Regions from separate parts of the Paenibacillus sp. MT86 genome, predicted to be linked through region 3. Evidence: riboswitches for the same ligand, from Rfam matches in the RefSeq annotation. Region 3 holds a riboswitch; each other region holds the start of a gene.
What was found. Region 3 has a riboswitch for cyclic di-AMP ahead of AC3RCL_RS02185 (hypothetical protein). Riboswitches for the same ligand answer to the same signal wherever they lie in the genome.
Positions count from the first base shown of each region.

Region 1 (10,744 bases), 2.1 Mb from region 3:
CTTGGAAATTGCCGGCATTTGGGGCGATCAAGAGATAACGGCCGATTTGGTTGAGATCGGGGAGCGCAACGGAGAGCGCTTATGGCCCATGCCGCTGATGGACGAGTATGAATCCGAGCTTAGAAGCGATTATGCCGACCTGAGGAATGTCGGCACGTCGACTTTGGCAGGTGCCATAACGGCTGCGTTGTTTATCCGCCATTTTGTGGCGGAGACCATGAAATGGGTGCATATCGATATGGCAGGCACGGTCCAGTATAAACGGGAATTCCCTCACTCCGCGGCAGGGGCTACCGGCTATGGAGCCAGGCTGCTGGCGGACTATGTGGAGAAGCAGTTTCGCCCTGCATAAGCGAACCAACGACAGTAAGGAGTGAAGAACATGCTGCTTGAAATTATCGCAACATGCGTGGACGATGCCATCACAGCCGAGAAGAATGGCGCGGACCGTCTGGAATTGATCACGGCGATCACCGAAGGCGGGCTCACGCCGGGCATCGGTCTCGTGGAAGAGGTCGTGAAAGCCGTTCGGATTCCGGTCCATGTGATGGTAAGGCCCCATAGCAGATCCTTTGTGTATAACGCGCTGGATATAGCAACCATGGTTGCGGAGGTTAAGGCGATCCGCAAGGCGGGTGCGGCTGGCGTGGTCCTTGGCATGCTGACTCCGGAAGGAAAGATCGACGAGGCCGCCTTGGCCCAAATGCTGGAATGGACGGGCGATATGCAGGTGACATTCCACCGGGCTTTTGATGAATTGGAGGATCAATTCGAAGGGCTGCGTACATTGCAGAAATATCCGGCCGTCACCCGCGTCTTGACGTCGGGAGGACCGCAGCCGGCACCGCAAGCGATCCCGAGGATTCGCGAGCTTGTGGAACAAGCCGCAGGCACCGGGCTTAAGATTTTGGCCGGGAATGGCCTGAAGTGGGAAATCATACGCGATTTCATCGACCAGACCGGCGTGAGCGAGGTTCATTTCGGCTCAGCTGTCCGGTATGGCCGATCAGGGCTGAAGCCCATTGATCCGGTTGAACTGCGATCCTTGGCTGACAGCTTACATCAATAGAAGTAGCAAACCTATCGGAAACAGGTGAACAAAAATTGCAAACCGAATTGAATAAACAGCAAGAATTTGTGGTTGGCGTTGACCTTGGGGGTACGAAGATCGCGGCAGCGCTCTTTGATTCCGAAGGACAGCTGCTGAACCGGGAGCAAATGGAGACAGCCGGAGCGCGTACGGCCGAGGAAGTGGTCGCGAGAATTACGAACATGATTCGCAGCGTGTCGGGCGGCCACCCGCTTCGAGGCGTAGGCATGGCTTCGCCGGGAACGGTTAACAGCCGGGAGGGCATTGTCATTCACGGCACGAATTTGCCGGAATGGACCAACGTCCCTCTCAAAGCCTGGATGGAACGAGATCTGAATACGGAAGTACAAGTGCTGAATGATGCCAATGCAGCCGCATGGGGCGAATATGTAAGAGGTGCCGGCCGAGGGTCGACGAACATGGTTTACGTGACGCTCAGCACAGGCATCGGTTCAGGCATCGTGCTGGATGGCAAGCTGTTTCTGGGCAGCAATTCCTTTGCAGGGGAACTTGGGCATCATATCATTGATCCCAGCGGTCCGCAGTGCAATTGCGGCAGCCATGGCTGCTGGGAGGTGTTTGCTTCAGGAACGGCCATCGGCCTGGCAGCATCCCAGCGGATGCTTACCCAGACCAGCGTTATTTCTGAACTGGCCGCAGCCGATGGAGGCGTGAACGCCAGGCATGTATTCGAGGCTAAACGTCTTCATGACCCCGTCGCAGTGGAGGTCATCGATCGTGCCGTCTATTACATGGCACTTGGACTGGTTAACGTCATTCACAGCTTCAACCCCGATCGCATCGTGGTTGGCGGGGGTGTGAGCAGAGCAGGCGAGCTTCTTTTCCCGCAGCTTCGGGAAATGACGGATAAGCTGGTCATGCCGTCCTATCTAGGAACCTACGAGATCGTTCCTGCGGGACTGCGGGACGATGTTGGCCTGGTGGGAGCCGCAGCCTTGTTCCAATAATATATTCGTAAGAAAAGGCAACAAAAGCCGCCCTCAAGGGCGGCTTTCTGATTATTCATGAAGAGAGCGGGAAACGGAGCGATCATATTTGCGTAAGCGAAGTCCGTAACTTGTGACAGGTGATAGGCGTAAACCGTAAGCCGTCATCCGTTTTCACTGGAGTCGAGTTTTTGGTTTCCTATTAGGTTTGTTTGTATCCGACAAACAATAAGCGGTTGCCCGCACTTTCCCGCCCGCCGACGGAAGCCGCCGGCTCCAAACCCGCACGCGAGGCGGCCTGCAGGCTTGGAGCCGGCGGCTTCCGCTATTCCATGTATTTTGATGCGTCGAACGTAATCATGCTCGTATGGTTGGCATGCTCGATCAGTGAGGAGAGCCTGGTCACTTCGCGTTCCTTCTTGCGCGCCTGCGCCTGATAAGCTTCCGGATCGTATAAGGCCACGTTAAACAGCGTTACGGCGCCATCTCCGCTTCCCCGGCCGCTCTGGCGCTCCAGCTTCTTGCGGGAGCCGAGATGGGCAAGCTGTCCGATATCGCTGCGCATTTGTTTGGCGAGCTCGATCGCCTCCATGATGGTCATGTCGGAGCCGTTCCAACTAATGGTCTGCGTCGTGTTGGAGATTGCCATCAGCAGATCCAGCTTTCTGTAATCCGCTGCGGCGGCTTCGATCTCTTCCGTAATGGCATCCACGCTGCGAGCAGGATACTCCGCCGTTTCCCCTTTTTCAATGATCGTGCTGCTGTTGTTCAAGCGTTCCGTCATCAATTGATTCATGAGACGGTTGATTGCTGCCCGGACTGCCAAAGCTTCAGCCATCGTGATTTGACTCATAAGCGAAGGATCACCTCTTTGATTTCTTGTCTGAATATGTAAACGTTCCGAACTGCAAAAAAGTTGCATGCCCGTTAACAAAACGTCGCCGGAGGTTCGATGGAGTGTTACATAATTGTCATGAGTATACGAGATGGCATAATGAAAAAACATGAAAATTTTCAGCCTATACGACATTGATTAACATATAGTGATAGATTTCTAGGATATTATTGACAGCATCCTTGCTTGTATACTATATTAAGAGAAGGTTACAAAATGTTAATGAATTTTGCCGAATTTCGTTTGTGAAAACGGGGGAACCGTCTTGGGTGAATTATTCTTGTACCATAGAGAGTATAGGGAACCTTCAACCGAACCCTTAGCTAACTCCGTAGGCATCGAAGGAGAGAACATATTTTGAAGAAATTTGTCATCACATTGCTTGGATCTGCAATTATTTTTTCTTCAGGTGCCGTATCAGCTTATGCTGATCAACAACCGAATTTTCAGCATCAAGTGAAGCAATTGGTAGGAACGCCTTATAAATGGGGCGGAACAACGACAAGCGGATTTGATTGCTCCGGATTTATTCTGTATATGTTTAGAAATTTCGACATGGATCTTCCGCGCACATCCCAGAGTCAGGCTAAAGCCGGGGTTCATGTGGATCGCGAGGACCTGAGAGTCGGAGATTTGGTATTCTTCAATACAAGCGGAAGCGGCATTTCCCATGCGGGCGTTTACATTGGAGATGGACAATTTGCGCATGCTTCCAGCAGCAAGGGCGTAAGAATCAGCAAGCTTAGCGACTCCTATTACGAACCGCGTTATGTAACGGCGCGCCGTGTACTGAGTCAAGAGAACTATGCTAAACTGGTAGGAAGCGCGAGCTAATTGGAATACGCAGTTTAGAGTTCGATACATAACCGGAAAGCCTGACAAGAGATGATCTTGTCAGGCTTTCTTTTTTTATGGAAGATTATAATTTGGGATTCTGCGAAAGGATTCACTAGATTATTCTTTTACGACAGAGGCATTCACGGCGGCTTCCATGCCATTATTATAGGAACGGAACAAGCCCAGACGCCAGAAAGCGGCACCTTTCAGATCATAGCGCTTGGCCAAGCCGAGCTTATCGTCGACGGATGTGGCGGTTTCGCTGCTTAAGCTGATGCCGAGCAGGAGCTTCTGCTTAGGAACGCCTGCCTGAAGTGCCTGCTGAATGGCTTGGTCCACCAGACTGTTGGGTTCAGGAACCTGGGCTTTGGTGCCAACCGGATTGTACTGATACGCCATGACGATGAGATCATCGGCAAGGGAGGCCAGCGTCTTGTAATCATAGCCTTTATAGGCGCTGTTCAATGGCGGAACCGCTAAGGACAGAGCAATGTCGCTCGGCAATGCCGCTTTCAATTGCTTGACGTAATCATTAAGCAGCTTCTGCTGCTTCGCGGCATCCAGTTTAAAACCGAGCCCTTCGAAATCAAGCACCACGCCGCCGAATCCGTTATCCGCCACCGCGGTCGTGATGCCCTCAATGGACTTTTGGCGAAGGCTGCTGTCGCTGAGGACTTTGGTTAATTCGCCGTTTCCGTCCAAAGCGTAAACCATAAGGTACGGTTTAATCTCCCGATCCGCTGCATCCGCAACAATCGATTGCGGAGTCACGTCGCCGGCCGCCGCAGGCAGACGATACTCGTCGCCTTGAAGCGTAAACTGACCTTCCCGATCAATGCGGCTCCAGCCGAAGGCGACTGAATTCATGGATGCTACGAGATCCCGCTCTTGGAAAGATTGCAAAGCGTAAAAGGCTCTTAGATGCATTTCGCGCTGCGGCGACACGAGGGAGACCGTGCGAGTCGCCTGATTCCAGCCGACATTAACGCCGAATTGGCTGCTGAACGAGCTCAGCGGAATCAGAACGCGGCCTTCCCGCTGGACAGGGGGAGCGGCCAGCTTCACTTTTTTACCGTTGACGGTTGCGCTCGTGCTTCCGACTTGAAGCAGCACTTCCGTCGTTTGACCTTTCACCTCGCCAATGGCCTTCACCGTTTGCGTCTTGCTGTTCCACGTGATTTGAATGCCCAGCGCTTCACCGACCGTCCGGAACGGCACGTACGTGACCCCTTTGTCTATCCTGGGAGCTGCGTCGAATGTAAGCGCAACGTCATCCAGCTTTACCGAAATGGCAGGCGCAGCCTGTATCTGGCCGCTATGGGGAGCGGTTCCGAGCAGAGATAAGGCAAGAACGGCAGCGACGGCTGTTTTTCCTAATGGTTTATGCAGCATGCTATTGTTTTCCCTCCAACCCAATAAAATAATAGAATGATTCTCATAGAATATGGAATTTGCTTTTAGCATACGCTAGTATAGCAAAATTTTCATAGAGTTCCAATTGCATGATGTCATAGAATCGATAAGAGTAGGGATGTTGATTTTTTAAACTTTCCAGTATAATAATTGAAGGAATTCATACATAACCTGATGATTGTACATGCATAGGGGGATAAAGGCGTGTTTAAATTCTGGAAAAACAAAAAGGGCGGGAACAGCGGAGAGAAATCGTCGCTCCCGGCAGCGGAAGAGAGAATGGAAGCCGTGCCGGACCGGATCATCGAGCTTACGGGCCGCGAGGTTCAGCGCAGCGTGGCCCCTGTTCTGGGCATGACGGTGCTTGACTTGGCCGAGCGGAATGAGGTGGATTGGAACTCTTTTTGCAAAAGAGGGACATGTGCGCGCTGCCGCTGCATGGTGGTGGAGGGAATCGAGTATCTGTCCGAACCCAATCTGTCCGAAGAACGGCGCCTGGATCCGGAAGAAATCGAAGAGGGGTACCGTCTCGGATGCCAGAGCAGGATCGAAACGGTCGGCCCCGTCAAAATCAAGCATGCTCCATACTTTTGACGATATAGAAGGACATATGACAGTAATATATATAAAGCAGGCAGCCGTACCATTGCGGCTGCCTGCTTTATTGAAAGGAAAACAAACGAAAATTCCTTCACTCCACGGCCATTTTGCTCTGTTCCCGGAACGAGCTTGGCGTTTGACCGGTAATTTTCTTGAATAACATCGAGAAATACTTGTCGTTGCCGTAGCCGACTTGGGAAGCAACCTCATGCACCGGCATTTCGGAATCCGCCAGCAGGCGCTTGGCCTCTTCAATCCGGCGGGATATCAAGTAATTGAAGGGGGAATCGCCGACTTCTTTTTTGAACAGATGGGATAAATAATGCTGGCTGACATACATCGTATCGGCAATGTCCTTGAGGCTGATGCTCTGGGTGTAGTTGGCGTCGATAAAGTGCTTGGTCCGCAGCGCGATTTCATTCTTGCCCTTCAAGGATTGGAATTGGTGTTTAACGTCCACGATGCGATAAATCACGGTAATCAATGACATCAGCAGGTTCGTGCTCAGCGTTTCATATCCCAGTACCTGCGAATCGCATTCGCGGAGGATCTCGGAAAGATAGCTCTCCACTTTATAAGCGTATTTCTCGCAGGATATGACCGGCTCGACATAGGCCGGCAGCAGCATCCCCTGAGGTACGCCTTCAATGTGAAGCGAATCCACGCCGCAATAGATTACCTTGAATGGCCCGTCCGTGATGGATTTCTCCTCATGGGGAATGCCAGGGTTATAGATAGCGACATCGCCTTTGTGAAGCTCATATACTTTACCTGCTATGGTGAATTCTCCGCGACCTTCAACCACATAGATGATCTCGCAGAAATCGTGGATTTGCGGCGGGCCATAAAAGAAGTCCTCGTCCACGACCTGGCCGGCAAAGAGCAGCTGCGGATTTTTGATGAAGCGGAAGTGATCGCTTTTACTATGCGAGATTTCGATTTTTGGCAAGGTCTCGTCCCTCCTGAAAGCAGCATCCTTTTCCTATTATAATGCATATTGCTCCTCGATGCCGAAATCGTTTGCAACCCGCTTACGCATAGGTACACTGTCTTGCTGAAATTGGGGACCGATATAACAATATAGTGGGTTATCCTTGAGCCCGAATCAACTTACAATGATGTCATAATCCTTATAGGGAGGCGTGACATACATGACAATTGAAAACGATTACAGATGGCGGGACGGATTTCCGAAAATCGGCATTCGCCCTACGATAGATGGCAGACGGAGAGGGGTAAGGGAATCCCTTGAGGAACAGACGATGAATCTGGCCAAGGCCGTCGCCGAGATGCTGACCAAAGAGCTTAAATATCCGAACGGCGAGCCGGTTGAATGCGTGATTGCGGATACTTGCATCGGCGGCGTTGCCGAAGCGACCGCAGCGGCCAAGAAGTTCAAGAATGCCGAGGTCGGCCTGACGATAACCGTTACGCCTTGCTGGTGTTACGGAACGGAAACGATGGATGCGGATCCTTCGCGTCCGAAGGCGGTATGGGGCTTCAACGGAACAGGGCGTCCGGGCGCGGTGTATTTGGCAGCCGTCTTGTCGGCCCATGCGCAGAAGGGACTTCCCGCATTCGGCATCTATGGCGAAGACGTTCAGGATGAAGGGGATACCCGCATTCCGGATGACGTTCAAGAGAAACTCCTGCGCTTTGCGCGGAGCGGGCTGGCTGCGGCCTATATGCGCGGACAATCGTACTTGTCCATGGGCTCCGTGTCGATGGGCATCGCCGGCTCGATCGTGGACGACAGCTTCTTCCAGGAATATCTGGGCATGCGGAACGAATATGTGGATATGAGCGAGTTTACGCGCCGTTTGGAAGAAGGAATCTATGATCCTGAAGAGTATGAGAAGGCGCTTGCTTGGGTGAAGGAGAACTGTACGGAAGGACCGGATAACAATCCGGATCATCTGCAGAACAGCCGGGAGCGCAAGGACCTCGAATGGGAAACCGTCGTCAAAATGACGCTGATCACCCGTGATTTGATGATCGGCAATCCGCGATTGAAGGAGCTTGGTTTCGAAGAGGAAGCCCAAGGCCACAGCGCGATCGCTTCCGGCTTCCAGGGGCAGCGCCAATGGACGGATCACTCCCCGAACGGAGACTTTCTGGAGACCATCCTCAACTCCTCCTTCGATTGGAACGGCAGACGTTCGCCGTATATCGTGGCAACGGAGAATGACAGCCTGAACGGAGTCGGCATGCTGTTCGGATACCTGTTAACCAATACGGCACAGATTTTCGCGGATGTGCGGACGTACTGGAGTCCGGCTTCGGTAGAACGGGTTACCGGCTATAAGCTTGAAGGCAAGGCGGAGAACGGCATCCTGCATTTGATCAATTCCGGTTCGGCTGCATTGGACGGAACGGGCGAGCAGGAGCTTGACGGCAAACCGGCCATGAAACCGTTCTGGGATATCACCGATGAAGAGGTTGATCGCACGCTCAAGGCCACGCAGTGGAGACCGGCTAACCTGGAGTATTTCCGGGGCGGCGGTTACTCGACCGACTACCTGACGCGCGGCGGCATGCCGATGACGATGTTCCGCCTTAACCTGGTGAAAGGACTTGGTCCCGTCCTGCAAATCGCCGAAGGCTATTCTGTGGACCTGCCGTCGGAGGTGCACGATACGCTCGATAAGCGTACAGACCCGACATGGCCAACGACTTGGTTCGTACCGAACCTCACGGGAGAGGGAGCCTTCTCCAGCGTTTATGAGGTCATGAACCAGTGGGGCGCCAATCACGGCGTGATCAGTTACGGACATATCGGAGCAGATCTTATCACCCTGGCTTCGGTGCTGCGAATTCCGGTCAACATGCATAATGTGCCCGCTAATGAGGTGTTCCGCCCGCGTGCATGGGGCATGTTTGGAACGTCCGATCCGGAAAGCGCCGATTTCCGCGCTTGCCAGAACTTCGGTCCTCTATATAAATAAGGTCATTCGAGAGGAGAGCGAATCATGCTGAATGTAGAAACGAGAAACGAGCTCTGCAAATATGCCAAAAAAATCGTCGACAGCGGACTCGTTGTAGGGCCTGGAGGGAACATCAGCGCCAGGGCAGGGGACAAAATGTATTTGTCCCCGAGCGGCTTCGCGCTGGAGGAGATCGAGCCGGAGCAATGGATCGAAGTGGATATCCCGACGGGCGATATTACCGATATTGGACTGCGGCCTTCCTCCGAAGTGCTGATGCACCTGTACGGATACCGCAGCAACCCTGACATCGGGGCCATGGTGCATACGCACCCGTCCCATTGCATTGCCTTTACGCTGGTGGAACAGGAGCTGCCGGTGATGTTCCCCGATCAGGCGGCATTGGTCGGCCGTACGGCTTATATCCCGTACATCATACCAACGACGGATTTGTTGGCAGATGCCGTCGCGGAGAAAGTGACCACGGCCAGCTCCATACTGCTGGGTAATCATGGACTGGTCACAACCGGCCGGAATCTGCGCGAAGCGTACTACCGGACCCAAGTGGTTGAAGAAAGCTCCAAAATTTACCTGAGCGCCAAGGCGGCCGGCACGCCGGTGCCGCTGACAGATCAGGAAGTAGACGATATTGCTGCTCTGGAGAGCGAGGATTATCGGATTCAGCTTCTGCAGAAGATGAAATAAATGTCGAGTTAAGGTTCGGATCTCGGGTCGTTGAAATTTGAATCGGTATCGTACTTAAGGTGAGAAAGGATGCGGCGTATGAGCAATTCATCTGCGGTGCTTGCGTTTGACTTGGGGGCCAGCAGCGGCCGGGCGCTGCTGGGCGAAATCACCGCTTCTGATCATGACTCCCCCGGCATACTGAAGATTACGGAGATTCATCGTTTTGCCAATACCCCTGTTCAGATGGGAGATCATCTGCACTGGAACTTCCCGATGCTGCTCCAGGAGGTCAAGCACGGCATCCGTAAAGCGTTTCAGGACGGTTATCGGCCGGTCAGCTATGGCATCGATTCGTGGGGCGTCGATTATGGACTGATTGACCGAAATGGGGAGCTCATCGGAGTGCCTTATCATTATCGGGACCTCCGGACGGAAGGCATGGTGGAGGAAACCTGCAAGCAGGTTGGCAGAGAGCGGCTGTTTCAAGAAAGCGGCCTGCAATTCATGCCGTTCAACACCATCTTCCAATTGAATGCGATGATTAAGGCGAAGTCGCCGATGCTGGATATCGCGGACAAGTTCCTGCTCACGCCGGATCTTCTGAATTATTTTCTTACAGGGGTTCAAGCATGCGAGTTCACCATGGCAACCACGACCCAGCTGTATCATGTTACGGAAGGCAAGTGGAATGAACGGTTAATGGATGAGCTGGGACTTCCCTCGTCCTTGTTCCTTGAAACCGTACAGCCGGGAAGCGTGATTGGCAGGCTGCAGGATGCCGTGGCGCAAGAGCTTGGCGTTCCGGCGATCGAAGCGATTGCCGTGGCGTCGCACGATACGGAATCCGCCGTGGTGGCCGTTCCGGCGAACGCCGCCAGGTTTGCTTATCTCGTATGCGGGACCTGGTCGCTTCTCGGAACCGAGCTGCCGGAGCCGCTCGTTCACCCGGACGTGCTGGAAGAAGACTTCTCCAATGAGGGTGGGGCTTATCAATCCTTTCAATTGTTGAAGAATATCATGGGCCTCTGGATTCTTCAGGAGTGCAAGCGGCAGTGGGAAAATGAGGGACTGAAGTATTCTTATGCAGAGCTGATTGAGCTCGCGGAGGACGCGGAGCCTTTCCGCAGCCTCATCCATCCCGATGATCTGCGCTTCATGAATCCGGCCGATATGACGGCTGAAATTCGGGATTATTGCCTGGAGACCGGGCAGCCCGTTCCGCAAAGCGCCGGTGAGTATGTCCAGTGCATACTGCAAAGCCTGGCCCTAAGATACCGGGAAGTGCTTGAACGGATGGAAGTCCTGACAGGGCAAGCGTACGATGGGCTTCATATGGTTGGCGGCGGCATTC
Region 1 is NZ_CM179499.1:2,584,198-2,594,941, forward strand. It holds gene AC3RCL_RS11385 (leucyl aminopeptidase family protein) at 1-352, shown strand, start outside; gene AC3RCL_RS11390 (copper homeostasis protein CutC) at 383-1,069, shown strand; gene AC3RCL_RS11395 (ROK family protein) at 1,105-2,058, shown strand; gene AC3RCL_RS11400 (hypothetical protein) at 2,363-2,890, opposite strand; cyclic di-AMP (ydaO/yuaA leader) riboswitch at 3,153-3,286, shown strand; gene AC3RCL_RS11405 (C40 family peptidase) at 3,290-3,766, shown strand; gene AC3RCL_RS11410 (stalk domain-containing protein) at 3,887-5,161, opposite strand; gene AC3RCL_RS11415 (2Fe-2S iron-sulfur cluster-binding protein) at 5,387-5,776, shown strand; gene AC3RCL_RS11420 (AraC family transcriptional regulator) at 5,874-6,731, opposite strand; gene AC3RCL_RS11425 (L-fucose isomerase) at 6,934-8,727, shown strand; gene AC3RCL_RS11430 (class II aldolase/adducin family protein) at 8,752-9,411, shown strand; gene AC3RCL_RS11435 (rhamnulokinase) at 9,490-10,744, shown strand, end outside.
Region 1: another riboswitch for cyclic di-AMP. It lies ahead of AC3RCL_RS11405 (C40 family peptidase); the one in region 3 lies ahead of AC3RCL_RS02185 (hypothetical protein).

Region 2 (10,744 bases), 480 kb from region 3:
CCCAGCGACTGGCACGTCTGCTGGAAGCTGCCCTGCGCCAGCGCGTCCACCATCCGCTCAGCCGAGGGATGGGACTGAATTTGCTCGCTGCGCAAGCGGCCATACACCTCCGCCGTCGACACATTGATCGGCGGCTTCGCCACGATCACCCAGCATTGCGGCGGATTCTGGATCGGCGTGAGGACTTCGCCGCGCCCCGTAGCCAATGCCGTGCCGCCGGTCACGCAGAACGGCACATCGGAGCCGAGCTCGGCACCGAGCGCGAGCAGCTCCTGCTGGGGGATGCCGAGCCCCCAGAGGCGGTTCAAGCCGCGCAGCGTTGCCGCCGCATCGCTGCTGCCTCCTGCGAGTCCCGCGGCAACGGGAATTTTTTTGTCCAGGTGGATATGTACACCCTTCTTCACGTCGTAGCGCTCTTTGATTAGTCTTGCTGCCTGAAAGGCCAAATTCTTCTCGTCCAGCGGTATGTATCCTGCCTGCGAGGTGATGATGATGGTGTCCCGCTTCTGTTCGGACATTTCGAGCCGATCGGCGAGGTCGATCATCGTCATGACCATCTCTACCTCATGAAAGCCGTCAGGACGTTTATGGAGTACATCCAGCATCAAATTGATTTTGGCCGGTGCTTTTTCGTATATTTTCAAGAACGTTCACCTATCCTTAGCTTTTCCCATATGCTTGAACTTAACATATTCGAGGAAAAACATCTAATGCCTCTATATTAACAAACTCAGGCTTTGAAGTCATGGGACCGTTTGATGACGTTTACGATGCACCGGCTTTAAGAAAAACGCCTATCGACGCGAATAACGCAAGCTGTTCCTGCGAGTCAGGAAGCTAAAGATGAAACAAACAGGGCCTTCCGCTTAATCGGAAGACCCTGCTGCGATGCGGCCATACTCTTACAGGTCGGATTTGCGGGCTGCCCGCTCGGCGAGCTCAATCGCCCGTTTTACCATGTTGCCGGCATCCTTGGCCTTAATGCCTCCCCAGCCCTCTTTTTCCACGGTGTCGTAGAATCCCAATTCTTTAGCCAATTCGGTCTTCAATTGATCGGACATGATGCTTCGTCTTCTTCTGCTCATCAATCCCGCCTCCTTGGAAAATGTATTGAGTATGGCATGAACAGCATCCTGCGCGACGCAGCGGCCTTCCATGGGCCTTACGCATGCTTAAGTCTCCGTCACCGCGTATAGAACGGCTGGGATAAGCTTCGCGCAGCTTTAGTATGCGTTCAACCCGTCCTTGTCATCCCTCCGGAAGGATGGCAACAAAAAACAGCCTCCCTGTAAGCGGAGACTGCTCTCATGACGTATCGTTATGACTTGATATAGGTAATTCGCATCTCGTTGTCGTCACCGGTGACCATGATCTCCACGGTTTCGGTCAAAATATCCGCATAACTGTAAGACACACGTTTAAAAGTTTGCTGGTCTTGGTCCAGCTTCACAATGAAAACAGAAGGGTACGTTTCTTCCAAAACACCAGTACGCTCGACGGTCTTCCGACGGCCACCGTTTGCCCGAAGCGTAATTTTTTGCCCTAAATGGGCATCGAGACTGCGTTTGATTTCCAACAGCGCATTTTTAGCCATTGTCGACGACCACCTCTTTCCTTGTCCATTATACCGAAGATCACATCATTTGTCAATTCAAAAACATTAATTATATCAGCATCAAAAATATATTGTCAATGTATTTTTTTTGACCCTGCCATTCTCGCGCTCATTTGCTTTAATATGTGCTAAATTGACAAGCTTTATGTATTTTTTTTGACAACTTTCTTAACGAATGGAAAGGAAAAATAAAAAAACCCCAGCGTGTGGGGTTCTTCTTGGTTCATTTTCCAGCGGTTATTGGACCTCTGATCGAACGGATTAGGCGCCTAACTGACTGAAGGCGTAACCTTCAAGGTGGACAAATCCTGCAGCTTGGGAAGACCGATCCGGTAGCTGCCTCTCGTCTCAATTCCGCCTACGCCCTGGCTGCCGCTGATCGTATGATGGACCACGTCATGGATGTTCACGGTATCCCGGACCGACGTATAGGCCGCTTTAGCGGCGACGTAAACGGGATCCAGCGCATGGATGAGGATTCGCCCCGGCGAGCTGGCAAAATTGGCTCCAGCCTGCAGCAGCGCCTCAAAATGCGATTGGCACGCTCCGGCCACGATGACCAGGGAATCCAGGTTCCGCTCATATTGACGCGCCACCTGAATCGCCGTGACGAAGTTGTGGGAATTCTTATAGCTGTCCAGGCTATATAAATCGTATGGCTGACGTCTCTTCAGAACCCCATCATGTCCCGTGATCACAACGATATCAGGTCTTACCCGCGGAAGAAGACGATATAATGAATCGGCCATCCCCGACTCATTGATATAATGGCCTTCCGCTGGGACCCGAAGCTGGTTGTACAAGGTCATGCTCTTCTTCAGATATTGGGGATCTCCATCCAAATGCAGCACCTTGCCCGGCACGTCAAAGTATCCTTTATCCGCAAGCTGGCCGCCTTCAGTATGCCGCAGGCTGGCCAGTTGACGCTCGCTCTGCTCCTGTCTTTGCTTCTGCAGGCGGTCCAGCGATTCATTGGCTTTGATCTGCGCCTGCTTTGTTCGTTCGCTTAAGGTGGGATGCGGGACCGTAACCAGATCATCAACGGGAGCATCGGCCAGTAACCGGAATTCCGTCCCTTTGATGACGATATTGTTATTTTGCCGCATGCCTTCTACCCGGAACGTTACATCGCCGCCGTAGGATTTACGAACGACCAAGTCTCCCAAGTTCATCACAACATCACCCCTACCCTATGGTATGGGCTACTGTGACTATTGGTTCTTGTTCAGCGCCAATTTATCGCGCGGAGGCCATCCGTAAGCTCCAGAGACTCCCTGAACGGCTGCGTCAACGGATATTGGCGCCGAACAGCACGTTGCTAAGCCGCGCATACTCCTCAATGCTAAGCGTCTCTCCGCGCCGTGAAGGCTCGATCCCTGCTTCCTGCAGCAGCTGCTCCAGTCGTTCACGTCCCTCACCCGGGAAGAACCGGCTCTTCAAATTGTTGGCAATCGTCTTCCGTCGCTGTGCAAATGAAGCCTGGACCACCTCGAAGAAGAATCGTTCATCTTCCACGCGGACGGGCGGCTGTTCCCGGACCGCCAGGCGAATCACGGCCGACTCGACGTTCGGCTGCGGAATGAACACCGTGTGCGGCACGATGCAGACCAGCTTAGGCTCGCTGTAGTATTGAACGGCAATGCTGAGACTTCCGTAATCCTTGCTTCCCGGTGCAGCGGCCATCCGTTCGGCCACTTCCTTCTGAATCATCACCACGATGTTCTCCAGCGGCAGCTTCTCCTCCAGCAGCTTCATGAGAATCGGCGTCGTCACGTAATACGGCAGATTGGCAACCACGCTTACCTTCGATACGTCCGCGAAATCCTGACGGAACAGCTCATGAAGATCCACCTTCAGCACATCACCATGATGAACCCTCACGTTCCCGTAGGGCTCCAGGACTTCCCTTAGGATGGGAATCAGGCGCTGATCGATTTCGACCGCGGTGACGGTTCCTGCCGTCTGTGCCAGCTTCTCCGTCAGTGCACCGATGCCAGGTCCGATCTCGAGCGCGCCCTTATCTTCATCCAGTCCTGCAGCTTCCACGATTTTATACAAAATATTCTGATCGATGAGAAAGTTCTGGCCCAGACTCTTCTTGAAGGAGAATCCATGGCGCGAGATGATCTCCTTCGTCCGTCTTGGTGTTGATATATCCTCGATCCGACTCATTAGCTAAACGCCCCCTTCTTCCAGCTGTGCAAGTGCTGCCAGAAATTCTTCCCGCGATATTTGAAACATGGCCAATCGTTTATGGAACTGCTTGCTGTTGCAGTATCCGATGCCCAGCAGATTACCCATCGCCATCCGTCTTGCCGCAGCCTCCGGGTGAGCCGATAATCCTGCCTCCAGCATATCCTCCAAACTGATCAGGCTCTCTGCACCCTCAAAAGACGTGTGAACCCGCTCCAGCGCGCGCCGTATCGCCTCTGGCGAGGCATTCTCCACGCCGATATCCCCTTTCCGGGTAGCATCCGCTTCCGGAATGAAGGCGTGCTTGCAGCCGGGTACGCCCTGATCCACGATTTTGCGGATTCGTTCACCCGCATGGTCAGGATCCGTCAATATGATAACGCCTCTGCGCTCCTGGGCAAGCGCTATGCGCTTCAGGATTTGTTTGTTGATCGCTGAACCGCCGGTTTCGATCGTGTCGGCTTCTACGGCCCGTTTAATGGCAACGGTATCGTCCCTGCCTTCCACGACAATCACTTCTTTAATCATGCGTTCGTTCTCTTCCTTCCCAAGCAGAGCAGGCCTGTACAACGTTAAGGCTCAACCCGTTTAGCCTTGATTACTCCGGTCTTAACAAAACAAAAGAAGAGGAAATATTCCCTCTTCTTGATCATCATATATTATAAGCTAAATAGTATAGCATTAGAATGGCAAAGTAAATTGGAATTCATGCGTCTAGTTCAATTCAGGTTTAACCGGACCGATCACGTAAACGGTGCGGCCGCTCTTCCGGCCGAAATTCATGGCCGATTTCAACGAATCGTAATAGACATCGATTTTGTTGCCTTTGATGGCGCCGCCCGTATCTTCAGCACGGCGGAAGCCGATGCCTTCGATGTAAACCCACCATCCGATCGGGATGATATTAGGATCAACGGCGATGGTGCGACCTTCCGTAACGCGTGTGCCGGATGCGGTACGCGTACCGATTCCTTGCTGTTCGGCGGAATACGCGGTCATCGACACGTTGTTCAATACCTTCTTGTATTTAAAATCAACGCCTGCGCGGGAAACCACGTTGTTCTCAACAGCCTTGGCGGTCGTTACTTTTTTCGTGCCGGACAATTTAGCCGGTGTAGCTTTTACATCGGTGGCTGCCGCCTGGACGATAACAGGCTTCTCCACTTTTTTCGTGCCTACGGCAATGATTTTATCCTTCGTTCTGCGTTCGATTTGTTGGGAGACCTTAGTCTTGGAAACCAGCTTGCCATTGTGGTAGACCTTCTCGTAATGGTTCACCATAAGACCAGACTCGCCCCGCTGAATGACGCGGTTATCGCCCTTTTCAAGCGATGGATCGGCCGTCTTGATCACGCGGAATTCGCGATCTTCCGTTTCCTTAACTTTTTGCTTCGTGACGCGAACGACATTGATATTCATATTGCTGGTCAGCTTCGTGTCTTGCGACGGTTGTACTATATCTTCACCCTGGATCGTAACGCCAGCCTCTTTGAGTACATGATCAACTGTATCCTGGGATGTAAATATGGTTTTGGTTTTGCTGCCTACCGTAACGTTGACTGGAATAGCTCTGTCAATAATAATTCGGTCTCCGTCCCGGATTGAGCCGTTCAGGGGCATCGAAATTTGATCTTGGGGACTCAACGTGATCGCTTGCTCATCCAGCAATTCCTGCAGCAACGATCCACGTGTTTCCACCGTAGTGACCCGGCCGTCGACGACAAGCTGAACTTCCTTGCCTGCCTGGTCATGTACAACCAACGATATGAGAAGTGATACCGTAACGGCACCCATGGCGCCGAGCAACATCAGTTGACGCAAATTGTCATGCTTCCATCTCAATGCGTAAGACATGCTGGATGATTGTGATTCATGGGTTTCTTCAGGTTGAAAAATGCCCACTATTCCATCCTCCTTCATAGTCCCGCCGTCTAGGTAAACGCATGAATGCATTTGACGTGACTATAGCAATTTTTCTCACAGGGCGCCCTGCTATCTATCTACACCCTGCGTCAATTCCCGTCTTCCGTCCATCTGCCATCACCTCCTGTTTACCAAGAGTATGATGGACCCGTCTCCATTATTCAAAAATAAAAGAAGCCATTGAAAGAGTACTAGAGGCTCTAACGTGGCTTCCTGATGAATGAAATCATGGAAATGGTATGCACGAGATTTCCCCTCTTATTTCGCTTACGGAGTTAGCTGTCGGGTTCGGACGTAAGAGAGACGCCCTATATCCGGATGCCCGCTCATGGCGAGATCCTTCAAATTCACCCCAAAGACCCGAAAAAGAAATCAAATACAGCTTCGTGCATCCAGACCAGTATGCACCGCAGTATCGGTTCCCCCGTTCTCCAGAATTTCGGAGATTAAGCGAGACGGTTCATGAAATATTCGGCTGCGATCTGCACATCGCAGCTTCTTATCACTGAAAAGATGATATCCTGTTTGTATGCAGGTTGTAAAGCGACATTCAACCACATTTTCTCAAGTAAAAGGTTAAAATATTGTAATATCAACGCCTTTTCTGATTAAAAAACTTTAATTAATCGAAAATGCTCCCTTTTTCATGGCTTTTGCTCTTGTTTTCGTTAAATACCAAATCGTTCCAGCGCATTTTTGGTGGTAATTTGGGCCAATTCCTCATAGGACAACCCTCTAATTTCGGCCGCCGCCTCCGCCACCAATTTTACATATGCGGTCTCATTTCGTTTCCCGCGGAAGGGATGAGGTGTCAGGTAAGGCGCGTCCGTTTCGATCAATAATCGATCAAGCGGAACCTTTGCCAAAACCTCTTTGGGCTGCTTCGCATTCTTGAACGTAATCGGCCCCCCAAACGAGATATGGAATCCCATATCCAGGCACATTTTGGCCGTTTCCCAGCTTCCGGAGAAGGAATGCATGACACCGCCGACCTCGGAGGCTTTTTCCTCACGCAAAATGTTAACGATATCTTCATGCGCATCCCGGTTATGAATGACAATGGGCATGTTCAATTCCCGGGCAAGCCCGATCTGGCGCCGAAGCACGCGGTGCTGTACTTCCTTGGGGGACGTATCCCAATGATAGTCCAAGCCGATCTCCCCGATTGCCACCACTTTATCGTGACTGCATAAAGAGGCGATCCAATCCAGGTCCTGATCCTCCATGGTGATCGCATCTACAGGATGCCAGCCTACCGCTGCATATATAAAATCATAAGTCTCAGCCAGCTTCATCGTGGTCGGGATCGTCTCCCGGTTAAATCCGATATTGATCATCCGCGTAACGCCGGCTTCAAGCGCCCGCTGAATTGCAGCTTCCCGGTCTTCGTCGAATTGGGGAGCGTCCATATGAGTGTGCGTGTCGAACAGCATACTATCCACACTCTCCTTCCTGTCGTTTCTATGTCGTCTATTTTCCATTAGTTGGTTGAATGCAAGGGGATTAACGGTTGTCCTGTTTTGCCTGATTTAATGCTGTTGTTTGAAAACGTCGGCTATCGTCTCCGGCATTTGACCCAGGAGCGGGCCCACCTTCTCCTCCGGATAATAAAGATGGTACCGCCCTTTATGAATGCCGCTGATCGAGCGTACGATATCGGATACCTCCGAGATTTCCCTCAGCTCGTCATGCCGGTCCAGAAGGAGAATCTGTTTCTCGTTAAGCGGCATATCGGAATGAACCTTATCATAAGGAAGATCCGTTGGAAAATCAATCTCCAGGTCATATTCCGGTTGCAGCCCCACGGCGCGGAACGCTTGGCGGATCCCGTCGATGGTTTCCAGATCGATGTTGTCGATTTCTACATATTTGTAGAGCTTTCGGTGCATGAAACGGCCGCATAATTCGCTAAGAAGCGGGTCTTCCTCCTCCGTCCATTGCAGAAAGGCCGTTTGAATCAGGGCTTCATCAAGGCGCAGATATTGATGCACGCCGATATTCCCCGAAAACAGCGCAGGCAGCGGTTCGATCATGAACCGGAAAGCATATCCACGGTCATGCAGTTCCTTGGCCCGGCGAAAGATTTGGCGCAGGATGATTTCGGAGCTTCGGGTGACGGGATGAAAATACACCTGCCAGTACATCTGATACCGCGACATGAGATAATCCTCCACCGCGTGCATGCCCGATTCCTTCACGACGACCCGATCCCGGTACGGCCGCAGCATCCGCAAGATTCGGTCGATATCAATCGTTCCATAATTGACTCCCGTATAGTAAGCATCCCTTAGCAAATAATCCATCCGGTCTGCATCCAGCGGACTAGTGACCAGATTCATCACAATCGGCTTATCGTAGGTTTTGTTAATAACGGAGGCGACCTTCTCGGGAAAATCGGCACCGAGCTCCTGAAGTACCTGATTGACGCAAGTATCTCCGAGCAGGATCCGGCATGTCCAATCCTCGTGGTTCATATGAAAAGCTTCTTCTATGGAATGCGAAAAAGGTCCATGCCCCACATCATGCAGCAGCGCCGCGCAGAGCGCAACTTGCCGTTCCTCGGCAGGCCAATCGGAATACCCTCTCCGTTCGAATTGAGAGATGATTCTTCTCGTAATTTCATAGACTCCAAGAGAATGGGAGAATCGGCTGTGCTCAGCTCCATGAAAGGTCAGGAAAGAAGTGCCCAACTGCCTGACCCGGCGAAGCCGCTGGAATTCCGGGGTATCGATTAACCGCCAAATGATGTCGTCCTGTACATGAATATAGTTGTGGACGGGGTCCTTAAACACTTTTTCTTCCGAAATGGGTGAATGCATTTCATCTCAACTCCTTCTCGTTAACTCTTTAGTTTTAGCCGATAAACACTTCTTTTGACATCTAGTGTCGAACCGTGTCGAATAACGTAAAATCACGCTTTCCAAATCGACAAATCCAAAATCGCCGCAAAAATTGGTTCGATTATGGTAATTCCGTTGCTATATAAGGCTTTTGTTCACTATACTTTCGTAAACAGGTTCCGATTTTTCAAAAATATAGGTTGACTGTTTTGGGAATCGTTGGTACTATAAATAACATAAAAACTAGAACTATGTCGAATTATGACTTTTTTAAATTATGGCGAGAGGGGCATTTATAAGTTATGATGAAATCAACAGGAATTGTAAGGAAAGTCGATGAGCTTGGACGGGTCGTCATTCCGATTGAGTTGCGCCGCACGCTCGGAATTGGTGAGAAAGATGCATTGGAGATTTATGTAGACGGCGAACGCATCATGCTTAAGAAATATGAGCCTGCGTGCATCTTCTGTGGTAACGCTGAGAACGTCACTTACTTCAAAGGTAAAATTGTTTGCCATGAATGTATCTCGGAAATCCCTACACCTGTGACAAATTAAGATTTTTAGTATATAATAGCATTATTACATTTTGTTAATTCTAACCTTTTTCATATCTCCTTGGTGCCTTCCTCGGCTATGAACCCGGCCGCAGGAGGGTCTTTTTTTGGGATTAAAGAATTATACGTTTTCAGTGAAGCGTATCCTTTCTTTAATCCCATTTATATGTTTTGGGGTCCCCGTAAAGTATTTGGAATAAGCATCGAAGCTTGGGTCCACTTTGTGGAGCTTTTTGTTTATCCCCCTTGGGCCAGGCAAGCCATATTCACGACTCCGTCAGGAGTGCGTTATAGATGTCCCTTTTCGATACGCCGCGATCACCCGCGGTTTTTTTCATGGCATCCTTGCGGCTTAGTCCTTCCCGCTCATAGTGCCCCACATGCTCCTCCAGCGAAAGCTCCTGCCACCAGGCATTTTTCTCTTTCTGCTCCTCTTCTGCACTGCCGGCTTCCACCACCAAACAATATTCGCCCAGCGGCGGATGCTCCGTGAGCCAGTCCAGGCATTCGGAAATGCTGCCTCGCACAAATTCCTCGTAGCGCTTGGTGAGCTCCCGTGCCAAGGTCACCTTCCGATTTCCCAGTACCTCCTGCAGGATCTCCAGCGTCTTCTTCACGCGATGCGGAGATTCATAAAATAATAACGTTCCCTGCGCCGATTGCAAAGCTTGCAGCTGCTGGACGATATCTTTGCGCTCCCGCGGCAAAAAACCGATAAACGTAAACCGTTCGGTCGGCAAACCCGACACGATTAAGGCGGATAACGCCGCATTGGCTCCCGGGATCGGAATGACCGAAATTCCTGCCTCAATCGCAAGCGAAACCAGATCACTGCCAGGGTCTGAAATCGCCGGCAGACCGGCATCGCTGACGAGTGCCACATTTTTTCCTTCTATTATATAACGTATGATTTCAGGACCGCTTGCCGCCTTGTTATGCTCGTGATAACTAAACAGCGGTTTAGCCGGAATTTCGAAATGGGTCAGCAGCTTGCGTGACTGCCTTGTATCCTCTGCCGCGATAATATCGCATTCCTGCAGGATGCGTACGGCGCGGTAGGTTATATCCTCTAAATTCCCGATCGGCGTTGCCACCAAATACAGCGAACCCGGACTTCCCGCTCCCCGGTCGGCATAACTCTGTTGCACAAGATTTCTCATTCTTTTGTCTCATCCTCATGTGTTCCATAGTAAATTCCCATAAAATCCGGGCCGTAATTCCCCTGCTCATCATACACAATCAGCGGTGGCTTCAGCCGAACCTCGGGCTTTCCGTCCCGAATGCCCTCGATCAGGACCATGTTGGCTTCCATTTTCACGCGCGGATGCACAAACCGGATGAACTTGGGCTCAATCCGGTATTTGCTCATCAGGGTGATAATCTCCGCCAGCCGCAGAGGCTTGTGAACCATGCTCATCTTCCCGCCTTGTTTGAGCAGCCTTGCACAGGACTCAATGACTTCTTCAAGCGTACAGTGAATTTCATGCCTCGCAATCGCCTGATGCTCATTCAGCTTCAAGTCGCTGCCATTCATCGGCATATAAGGCGGGTTGACCGTAATCAGGTCATACGCTCCATATCCCTTTTCCTTGTACAGTTCCCGCAGATCGCCTTCAT
Region 2 is NZ_CM179499.1:25,138-35,881, reverse strand. It holds gene ispE (4-(cytidine 5'-diphospho)-2-C-methyl-D-erythritol kinase) at 1-644, opposite strand, end outside; gene AC3RCL_RS00165 (small, acid-soluble spore protein, alpha/beta type) at 903-1,085, opposite strand; gene veg (biofilm formation stimulator Veg) at 1,319-1,594, opposite strand; gene yabG (sporulation peptidase YabG) at 1,885-2,787, opposite strand; gene rsmA (16S rRNA (adenine(1518)-N(6)/adenine(1519)-N(6))-dimethyltransferase RsmA) at 2,903-3,787, opposite strand; gene rnmV (ribonuclease M5) at 3,791-4,336, opposite strand; gene AC3RCL_RS00140 (resuscitation-promoting factor) at 4,523-5,710, opposite strand; cyclic di-AMP (ydaO/yuaA leader) riboswitch at 5,980-6,194, opposite strand; gene AC3RCL_RS00135 (TatD family hydrolase) at 6,400-7,164, opposite strand; gene AC3RCL_RS00130 (HD domain-containing protein) at 7,261-8,550, opposite strand; gene AC3RCL_RS00125 (AbrB/MazE/SpoVT family DNA-binding domain-containing protein) at 8,874-9,128, shown strand; gene rsmI (16S rRNA (cytidine(1402)-2'-O)-methyltransferase) at 9,394-10,287, opposite strand; gene AC3RCL_RS00115 (tRNA1(Val) (adenine(37)-N6)-methyltransferase) at 10,284-10,744, opposite strand, start outside.
Region 2: another riboswitch for cyclic di-AMP. It lies ahead of AC3RCL_RS00140 (resuscitation-promoting factor); the one in region 3 lies ahead of AC3RCL_RS02185 (hypothetical protein).

Region 3 (10,744 bases):
CGACTATCTGCTTCCATCGCTGACGCTGTCGGACAAAGGGCTGCGGACAATCCCGCTCTCGACCTTCTATTTCTTCGGAGAATTCACGATCGTGTGGAACCAGGCGATGGCCGGCCTGACGCTGACGATCATCCCGGTTGTCATTTTCTACGTTTTCGCGCAGAAATACATTATCAAAGGGATTGCCGCAGGTGCTGTGAAATGAGGCGGATCATTACGAGAGCCGACGACTATGCTTCAAGCCGTTCCGCCAATGCTGCGATTGCCAGGACCGTTGAGGCCGGATTCATCAAAAATGTGTCCATTATGGCGCCCGGTCCTTATCTTGCCGAGGCCGCGCAGCTGCTGGCGCATCGCAAGGACATCTGCTTCGGCTTCCATATGACGCTGAACGCCGAATGGGATAACGTACGCTGGGGACCTGTTGCCGCGAAGGAACAGGTTCCTTCGCTTGTCGATCGGGCCGGGTACTTCTATCAGGACCCGAGCTTGTTTCAACATCATTCGCCTTCGCTGCAGGAGATCCTTATGGAGTGCGAAGCGCAGCTGGATAAACTGACTGCGGCTGGCTTCAACATTTCTTACGCGGATTCCCATATGCTGCCCGAGCGCTTCATTCCCGGGCTGCAAGAGGAGCTGGACCGCTGGATGGAAGCGAAGGGGCTCATCAACCACCGATATTACTACAACTTTTTCCCTGGCGGCGTTCCGGACGGGGCCGAGTCGTTTGAAAGGGTGCTTGGCGGCCTGACGGACGAACAGTACTTCTTCCTGTCCCATCCGGCGCTGTATTCGGAGGAAATGGTGCAGTGCGGCAATGCTCAAGTGGATGGGGAGGAGCTGGCACGAGGGCGTGATCAGGAGGCCGCTTTCCTTGCTCGGGAGGACTTGAACGAGATTAGCGAACGTTGGGGCTTCCGTGCCGTGCGATATGATGAAGCGGCGCCGATATCTGGTGTATAATGGAAGGGTCATGATGAATTTATCTTGTTATACAGGGAGAGGCGGAATAGGATGAACACGAACACGGTTCGATTATTGCCAAGAAGTACCCCCGAAAACCAAGGAATCTCATCTCAGTCGATCAAACGTTTTATCGGCTCGATTCAGGAGAAGGAGCTTGAGCTGCACAGCTTCATGCTGGTTCGGCACGGGCATTCCGTCGCGGAGGGCTGGTGGAAGCCGTACGGCGCGGACAAACCGCATATGCTGTTCTCGCTAAGCAAGAGCTTTACCTCTACCGCGATTGGACTCCTGGTCCAGGAGGGCCGGATTACGCTGGAGGATCGGGTGATCGGCTTTTTCCCGGAAAACAAACCGGAGGATCCGTCCCCGAATCTGTCCGCGATGACGATACGCGACTTGCTGACCATGGGCACGGGACATGCCCAGGAGCCTGCCATCCAGTCCGATATTTGGGTGGATGATTTCTTCAAGCAAGCAGTCGAGCATGAACCTGGAACCCACTTTGTATATAACAGCGCAGCGACGTACATGCTCTCGGCCATTCTGCAGAAGGTCACCGGCATTACGCTGCTGGATTATTTGCAGCCCCGTCTGTTCGAACCGCTCGGCATTCAGGGGGCTGCATGGGAAAGCTGCCCGCAGGGAATCAACACCGGCGGCTGGGGTCTTAAGCTGAAGACCGAGGACATCGCCAAGTTTGGCCAGCTCTATCTTCAGAAGGGAGAATGGGATGGCCGGCGCCTGATTCCGGAGGCTTGGATTGAAGAAGCGACCTCCAAGCAGATATCCAACGGACCTGCGGATTCCTCTTCGGACTGGACCGAAGGATACGGCTATCAATTCTGGATGTGCCGCCATGGAGCATACCGCGGCGACGGCGCGTTCGGACAATTCTGCATCGTGTTCCCGGAGCAGGATGCAGTCCTGGCGATTACCTCCGGCCTTGGAGATATGCAGGCCGTGCTGAATGAGGTATGGGAGCATTTGCTGCCGGCGATGGGAGCAGATCCGCTGCCGGCCGATGCGGACGCGGCCTCATCCCTTGCCGGAACGCTGCAAGCGCTTAAGCTGGATCCGCCAAGCGAGAAGGCTTTATCTCCGATTGAGAAGGACGTATCCGGGATCGTCTATGATCTCGAAGAGAACGAGGAGAAGCTGCATTCGTTCTCCGTCCGGTTTGAAGAGGATGGCGGGGTGATGGAGCTTACGGGGGAACATGGCGTCAACTCGATTGCCCTTGGCCGGAGCGAGTGGAAGTCGGGAACCACGAAGCTGATCATGATGACGGATCAAGCGTATGCTGCCTCCATGACCTGGAAGGATGACCTGACGCTGCAGCTGACCGTCAGGCTGACCGAGACGCCGTTCTACTTAACGACGGAATGCACCTTCAGCGAAGAAGGCATTCATCTTGCCTACTGGATGAACCAATCCTTCGAAGGCAAGGTGGTCCGGGAGATGAAGGGCAAAGCCAGGGCATAATGCCGACAAAACAAGGTACAGTAAAAACCTCTCCATGATCATGGAGAGGTTTTTTTGGCATGCGGTATTCAGAACCGTTCCGACACCACCTTCGGCTGCGTGAACAAGAGCAGGTAGTCGCGGCCGCCGGCTTTGGAATCCGTTCCGGACATATTGAAGCCGCCGAACGGGTGGGTGCCCACCAAGGCGCCGGTGCATTTCCGGTTCAAATACAGGTTGCCGACATGGAAATCGCGCCGTGCCTGCTCCAGATGCGCGCGGTTGTTCGAGATCACCGCGCCGGTCAGCCCATAATCGGTATTATTGGCGAATTGAATCGCTTCGTCGAAGGAGGCCGCCTTCGTGAAGGCCACCACCGGGCCGAAGATTTCCTCCTGGGAAATACGGGCAGTGCTGTCCACATCCGCAAAAATCGTAGGCTGAATGAAATACCCCTCCGGATCGCCCGAGAATCCGCCGAGTACCAGCTTGCCTTCGCTTTTCCCGATTTCGATATAGTCGAGAATTTTACGGTACGCCTTATCGTCGATGACGGGTCCCACCTGAGCCTCGGCATGGGAGGGGTTTCCGATCACCAGCTTCTTGGAGCGCTCGATGACCTTCTGCAGCACGGTATCATAGACGTCCTCATGCACGATGGCTCTGGAGCAGGCGGAGCATTTCTGGCCGGAGAAGCCGAAGGCCGAAGCGGTAATCGCATCCGCAGCAAGGTCCAAATCGGCTTCGTTGTCCACGATGATGGCGTCTTTCCCGCCCATTTCGGCGATGACGCGCTTGATCCATCGCTGCCCCGGCTGCGTCTTGGCCGCACGCTCTTGAATCCGCAGTCCAACGTCGCGGGATCCCGTAAAGCTGACAAACCTGGTCAATGGGTGATCCACCAAATAATCGCCCACTTCCTGACCCGGACCGGGCAGAAAGTTAACGACACCCGGAGGCAGGCTGACTTCTTCAAGAAGCTCCACGAATTTGGCGGCTATGACCGGAGTGGTGCTCGCCGGTTTCAGCACAACGGTGTTGCCGGAGACGATGGCCGCCGTGGTCATACCGGCCATAATCGCGAGCGGGAAGTTCCAAGGCGGAATGACGATGCCGACGCCAAGCGGGATGTAATCGAGATGATTCTCTTCCTCCTCGTGGACCGTCAGCGGCTGGGGTGCGCTCAGGCGCTGCATCTCGCGTGCATAGAACTCCATAAAATCGATCGCTTCGGCAGTATCCGCGTCCGCTTCGGCACGCGTCTTGCCGGCTTCGAGGGTCATCAGCGCGGAGAACTCGAGCTTGCGCCGCCGCATGATCGCCGCGGCCTTGAACAGGTAGCGTGCCCGCTCGTTCGCCTCGGTGTGCTTCCACGTCTCAAAAGTACGCGCCGCCGTTTGAATGGCTTGCTCGGCAAGCTCGGTATCCGCTTGGGACACGACGCCGATGACTTGGCGTTTGCGCGACGGATTGACCGACTTTGCGGTACGTTCCGTATGGATTTTGGCACCGCCGATAACCAAGGGGTACGATTGGCCAAGCTCGGCTTCGACCCCGGATAACGCCACATCGTATAACTTGTTGTTCCACTCGTTGTTGAAGTCCATAAACGGTTCGTTCCGAAAAGGTGCTCGCATGGGGAGGCCCCTCCTTAACATGATATGAATCGAAGCTTCAGGCCAATGGTCCAGCTGCGGATCGTCATGGTGGCATGGTTAGCATCTCCTGGTGAAAACCTCTATTTAAATATGTATGTCTTCCTGCATGCCGTCATGATTTTTGCATATGAGTTAGATAGAGTGCATTTTGGTTTACCTTGCAAAGGGGGCGCGCGCATGGACGGAACCGAGCTGTACCGTAAAGTGATCCTGACGGTGTCCGGCAATAAACTCGTGAAATGGCTGTCGATCAAGTACGGCCGGAAATTGGCTGGCCGATTCATTGCCGGCGATACCTTGGATGAGGCGCTGGACGAAATCGAGAGGCTAAACGCGAAGGGCATTCTCGTTACGCTGGATCATTTGGGGGAGGGCATTACGACGCTGGACGAAGCGGCCGGGTACCGAGAGGAATATTTGAAGCTGGTGGAAGGGATTGCGAAGCGCGAAGTGCAATCGAACGTATCCTTGAAACCGACGCAGATGGGCATGGCCCTGGACCCCGAGAAGGCTTACGAAAACATCAGGTCGGTGGTAAGAAAGGCTAAAGAGCACCGCAACTTCGTTCGCCTGGACATGGAGGATTCGCCGTATACCCAGGCAACCATCGATATGACGCTCCGCCTTCATAAGGAGGGGCTGACCAATGTGGGGACCGTGATGCAGGCCTACTTGTTCCGTACGGAGGAGGACGTGAAGAACTTGTTAAGGGCCGGCGTTAATCTGCGGCTGGTGAAGGGGGCGTACAAAGAGCCGGGAACCATCGCCTTTCAGCAGAAGCGGGAGGTCATTGACAACTACAAGAAATTGGTCAAAATGCATTTCGACCAAGGAGCCTACGTCGCGATTGCCTCGCATGATGACAACATCATCGACTGGGTGAAGGTATTTGCCGAGCAGAGCCGCATAGACAAACAGGACTATGAATTTCAGATGCTGTACGGACTGCGGATGAACGATCAAGCAGCGCTTGCGCAGGACGGCTACCGTATCCGGTGTTATATGCCCTATGGAACGATGTGGTACCCGTATTTCACCCGGAGGCTGGCGGAGAAGCCGGCCAATCTGATGATGGTGCTCAAAAATATGTTCAAGTGAGCGGGATCCGATTGAAGAACCCCATCAAAATGCCTGATGAAATAAGTGGCGTTTTGACGGGGTTCTTCATGGTTTCAAAAAACATCAGGCTGCTTAGAAGTGCCCAATCCAAAGGAAACGGGGACATTAGCTCTCTGTAGCTGCTGTCCCTAGAAATGATAATACGACTCCGAGCAATCCATCAGGAAGGAGCGCTCGAGCGGCAGTCTGCCTAACCGCTCCCGGGTGACGTGCCGATGCAGGTTGATCTCCAGATCGGCGAGGGCCGATACAGCAAGTTGCATCCGTGCGGATCCCCACTGCTGCTGCTGCTTTCGGGCATAGCGAAGGGCCTCAGTCACGGACATGCCTCTCAGCCTTGAGAAGACGGATGCCCAGCGGACCAGGTCCGAAAATTCTCTCGTTCTTGGCAGGGCATATTCGACATATCCTGCCGCGTCTTTGCAGCTGACTTTGAACAAGCCGCAGTTCCAGCCATGATCGCTCCATGGGATAAAGCGTTCGGCCGAGCCCCGGTCGAAACGAAATATCTCCATATGGCCGATAGTCTCTTCACCTAATGCAGGCACTGCGGTTTCGATGACGGGTGTAAGCGCTGCCTCGATGAGTTTCGTCATGATTTGATCTACGCTCCTTTATAAGAATGTTATATGCACGGCAAATAGGCCTGGTGAGCAGAGAAACCCCGCTCTCCAGGCCTATTTATGGTTAGAGCCCCAATTCCGGCGGCCGCTATGCCAAAGCTTGGATGGTATTCTCTCTCAACAACGCGCCTACGAGGTTAGCTGACGGATTCGGACTGAGAGCACCCTACCGCTGGGCCCTTCGATCCTAGGCGCAGCGGATTCACCCCATTCACCAATCGAAGACTGGTGACTTTGGTTCCCCCGTCTCCCGGTCTGTCGGGAGCTCGGCGTATCACGTGTTTCGAATAGATGGATGAATCATACGCCGGAGGAAACGAAAAGTAAATGACCGTATGGGACGAATAGATTCCGAAATGTGATGAAAACGGTAAAAGAAAACGCGTACAATCAGCCGTGTCATCTATTATCGTGGCAAAATCTCGGTATCTCGTTGGATTGCGATAAATAAGAGAAAACAAGAGAAATACATAGTATAGAGCAGTATTCGGAAGATAAAGACGAAATACTGCTTGGTTCCTGTTCGACATAACGCCAGATGTGTTTTTGCTCACATTTACATCCTGCAGGGCCGGACGTATGATACGAACTATGAATTGACGGTCATCAACGACCAAGGCATACGGGCAGCCGTTTCATGAAGGTCTAAAGGCAGTGTGAGAGCTGCCCCTAAGCCTTTATGGATCGATGGCGAAGGCACCATGGGCCTTGCTGAGATTTGAAGGTAGAGGCGACTCTCACCGCGTGAACCTCCTGTTGCTGTGCTGTTATGCCCAGTCTGGATGACAAGTCAATGGCTAATAGAATAACATGCTACTCGTTTTTAATTTTCGCTGAGTCCTTGAATGGAAAAGGAACGGGGGAACCAGTCGGGAGATGAATCTGATCTCTCTGGGGTGAATCCTGTAGACAAGATAACGGTCTATGGGTAGGGCGACTCTCACGCCCGAATCCGTCAGCTAACCTCGTAAGCGTATCGAGAGAGGCAACGATTGTCGTGGACTTGGGCCACGGTGTATTTCACCGTGTCCTGTAAGAAGCCTGCGGGAAGAGTTCTTCTCTTTCCGCAGGCTTCTTTGTTGTTGCCTTCTCTTTCTGACCTTAGGAGGAGAAACGAAGATGGAGAAACCACAGGAATTCATCCTGGTATCCGCGCCGAACAAGGCAGGGGAGGAATTCGTCCGCCAGCTGATTCACAAACGTGTTCCGTTTGCGGCCATAGCCAACAACCGGGCTGAGCAGCAGAGGCTGCGAGAACTGGGCTGCAAACCCATCATTTTGATTGATACAAGAGACGAGCAGACCTGGATCATTCCCGAGTTTCCCGTCGGCAAGGTGTTTCTGTTCGAAAGCAGCTTGAATCTGTGCTGCCGCTATTTGCGGATCTGCCGGACATGGACCTCGGAGTCGATTTACGTGATCACCCATTCCGGCAATCCGCGCTTGATATACAAAGGGCTGGGTGCCGATGTGGTGCTTCATACGAATCATCATCAGGTGTCCTTTCTGATGGCATCCGTTATGAGCTAAGTGTTTGGACTGACGTCACAAGAGCGTAGGGGAGGTTACATTCATGCAGGATTTAGTTATGGTGCTCATTTTGGGAGGAACCTACGGACTGCTCATGCTGTTTATGTCCTGGTGCGGGCGCGTGGTTTCGGAACCGGAGGCTGATCAGCCGTGATGATCATGTTGATATTCACGATTTTTATTTTTCTCTATTTGATTTATGCGCTGATTCACCCTGAAAAATTCTAGGGAAACGGCTGAAGGAGGAAGGCATTCGTCATGGGCATTTTACAAATTGCCATCGTTATACTCGTTCTGGTGCTGCTGGTCAAGCCGCTGGGAACTTATCTATATCAGGTGTTTCGTTATGAAAGCAATGGTACGGACAGATGGTTCTCCTGGGCGGAGAAACCGATCTTTGCTCTGATCGGCTTGAAAGAACGCAAGGGGATGACATGGAAAGGATATGCCGTCAGCTTTGTGTTAACGAATATCGTGCTGGTTGCGGCGGGCTACTTGATTCTGCGGCTGCAGAAGGTGCTGCCGCTGAACCCGAACGGCATCGGCCATATGGAACCGACCTTGTCGTTCAATACGATGATCAGCTTCATGACCAATACGAATCTTCAGCATTACAGCGGGGAGTCGGGATTGTCTTATCTGGCCCAGATGGCCGTCATTACGATGATGATGTTTACGTCCGCGGCGACCGGGCTGTGCGTGGCGATTGCTTTTATCCGGGCGGTGACCAGCAAGGGCACGACCGTCGGCAACTTTTTTGAGGACTTCGTTAAGGCGCATACCCGGGTATTCATTCCGGCTGCTTTCATCATTGCGATGGTGCTGGTGGCGCTGCAGGTGCCGCAGACCCTGAAGCCTACGCTCAGCGTCACGACGCTGGAAGGAAGCGAGCAGCAAATAGCGGTGGGTCCGGTGGCCGCGCTCGAATCGATCAAGCATCTGGGCACCAATGGGGGCGGTTTTATGGGGGCCAACTCGGCGCATCCGTTCGAGAACCCGTCCCCGCTGACCAATGTGATCGAGATTCTGTCCATGTGGAGTCTCGGGGCGGCGCTTCCTTACACATTTGGTTTGTTCGCGAAGAGCCGTAAGCAGGGCTGGATCATATTCTCGGTAATGATGACCTTGTTTATCGGCTTCCTGTCCTTGAACTATGCCGCGGAAACCAACGGCAACCCGGCATTAAACCAGCTGGGCATCGACGCCTCGCAAGGCAGCATGGAGGGCAAGGAGGTCCGGTTCGGGATCGCCCAATCCTCCCTGTTTACGACGGTGACAACTGCGGCCACGACCGGGTCGGTCAACAACATGCATGATACGCTCACGCCGCTCGGCGGGATTTCGCCGTTGTCCCTGATGATGCTGAATTCCGTTTTTGGCGGAAAAGGCGTCGGGCTGATGAACATGCTCATGTACGCGATCCTGGCGATGTTCCTGGCCGGTCTTATGGTTGGCCGTACCCCCGAATTTCTCGGCAGAAAAATCGAGGCCCGGGAGATGAAGCTGATCGCGATTGTCATTCTGGTACACCCATTGATCATCCTTGCTCCGACGGCGCTCGCGCTCATGACGGATGCGGGACAGGCGGGCATTGCCCATTCGGGCTTTCACGGCATCTCGCAGGTGCTTTACGAATACACGTCATCCGCTGCCAATAACGGCTCCGGGTTTGAGGGCCTTGCGGATAACACGCCGTTCTGGAACATCAGCACCGGACTGGTCATGCTGATCGGGCGCTATATTTCGATGATTGCCCTGCTGGCGGTGGGCGGCTCTCTGATGCGGAAGCAGTGGGTTCCCGAGACGCTCGGAACGTTCCGGACAGATAATAAGCTTTTTGCCGGCATTCTCATCGCGGTGGTCCTGATCATCGGTGCCTTGACCTTCCTGCCTGTGCTGGTGCTGGGACCGATTGCCGAGCATCTGACGATTCGTTAAATAGAAAAGGTGGCCTATTACCATGAATAATACGAGAAAAAAAGCGATGTCCCAAGAGATGGTCCGTCAGGCGCTGAAGGACAGCTTCACGAAGCTGAATCCCGTCCTGATGATGAGAAATCCGGTCATGTTTGTCGTGGAGGCCGGGACTCTGGTTGTGCTGCTTATGACGATATTTCCGTCCTATTTCGGTACCGAGGGCAGTATCGGATTTAACCTGACCGTGTTCGTCATCCTGCTGTTCACGCTGCTGTTCGCAAACTTCGCAGAGGCGCTTGCCGAAGGGCGCGGCAAGGCGCAGGCCGATTCCCTTAAGCAGTCGAAGCAGGAAATGACGGCTCGCAAAGTGATGGAGAACGGCGGGGTACAATCCGTGTCGTCCACGGCTCTGCGCAAAGGAGATATCGTGATGGTCGCGCAGGGCGAGATGATTCCCGGGGACGGGGAAGTGATTGCGGGCCTTGCATCCGTTGACGAATCGGCGATTACCGGGGAATCCGCCCCCGTCATTAAAGAAGCCGGCGGCGATTTCAGCTCGGTCACGGGGGGGACCCGGGTTGTCAGCGATACGATCCGCATCCGGATTACAAGCGATCCGGGGGAATCGTTTATCGACCGGATGATCTCGCTGGTCGAAGGGGCCTCCCGGCAGAAGACGCCAAACGAAATTGCGCTGAATACGCTGTTGATCGTCTTAACGCTGATCTTCCTGATCGTGGTTGTGACGCTGGCACCGATCGCGAAGTATCTTGGCATCGAGTTGACCGTTCCGGTGCTGATCTCGCTGCTGGTATGTCTGATCCCGACCACGATCGGGGGGTTGCTGTCAGCGATCGGGATTGCCGGCATGGACCGGGTAACGCAGTTCAACGTGCTGGCGATGTCCGGCAAAGCGGTTGAGGCCGCCGGTGACATCAACACGATGATTCTGGATAAGACGGGTACCATTACGTTTGGTAACCGGATGGCCAGCCGGTTGATTCCCGTCGGCGGCGAGTCGCTGGCATCGGTGTCCCAGTGGGCCGCGGTGAGCTCGCTGCAGGATGAGACGCCGGAAGGACGGTCGGTGTTGGAGCTGCTGAGGAAGGAAGGTTTCGCAGTGGATGAGGGCATGGCGGATGGGGCGGAATTCATCGAATTTAAGGCGGAGACCCGGATGAGCGGCATGGACCTGAGGGATGGCCGGAAAGTCCGCAAGGGCGCTGTGGATGCCGTCAAGGCGTGGGTGCAGTCGCAAGGAGGCGCCATCCCTTCGGATTTGTCGTCAAATAGCGACGCCATCGCCACAGAGGGGGGAACCCCGCTTACGGTCGCCGTGGATAACCGCATCTTTGGTTTGATCTACCTAAAGGATACCGTGAAGCCGGGCATGAAGGAACGGTTTGACCAGCTGCGCCGGATGGGCATCAAGACGATTATGTGCACGGGCGACAACCCGCTCACCGCGGC
Region 3 is NZ_CM179499.1:503,579-514,322, forward strand. It holds gene AC3RCL_RS02155 (carbohydrate ABC transporter permease) at 1-205, shown strand, start outside; gene AC3RCL_RS02160 (polysaccharide deacetylase family protein) at 202-963, shown strand; gene AC3RCL_RS02165 (serine hydrolase domain-containing protein) at 1,015-2,448, shown strand; gene pruA (L-glutamate gamma-semialdehyde dehydrogenase) at 2,517-4,064, opposite strand; gene AC3RCL_RS02175 (proline dehydrogenase family protein) at 4,263-5,183, shown strand; gene AC3RCL_RS02180 (hypothetical protein) at 5,333-5,800, opposite strand; cyclic di-AMP (ydaO/yuaA leader) riboswitch at 5,937-6,109, opposite strand; cyclic di-AMP (ydaO/yuaA leader) riboswitch at 6,649-6,817, shown strand; gene AC3RCL_RS02185 (hypothetical protein) at 6,947-7,357, shown strand; gene AC3RCL_RS02190 (potassium-transporting ATPase subunit F) at 7,517-7,585, shown strand; gene kdpA (potassium-transporting ATPase subunit KdpA) at 7,616-9,295, shown strand; gene kdpB (potassium-transporting ATPase subunit KdpB) at 9,318-10,744, shown strand, end outside.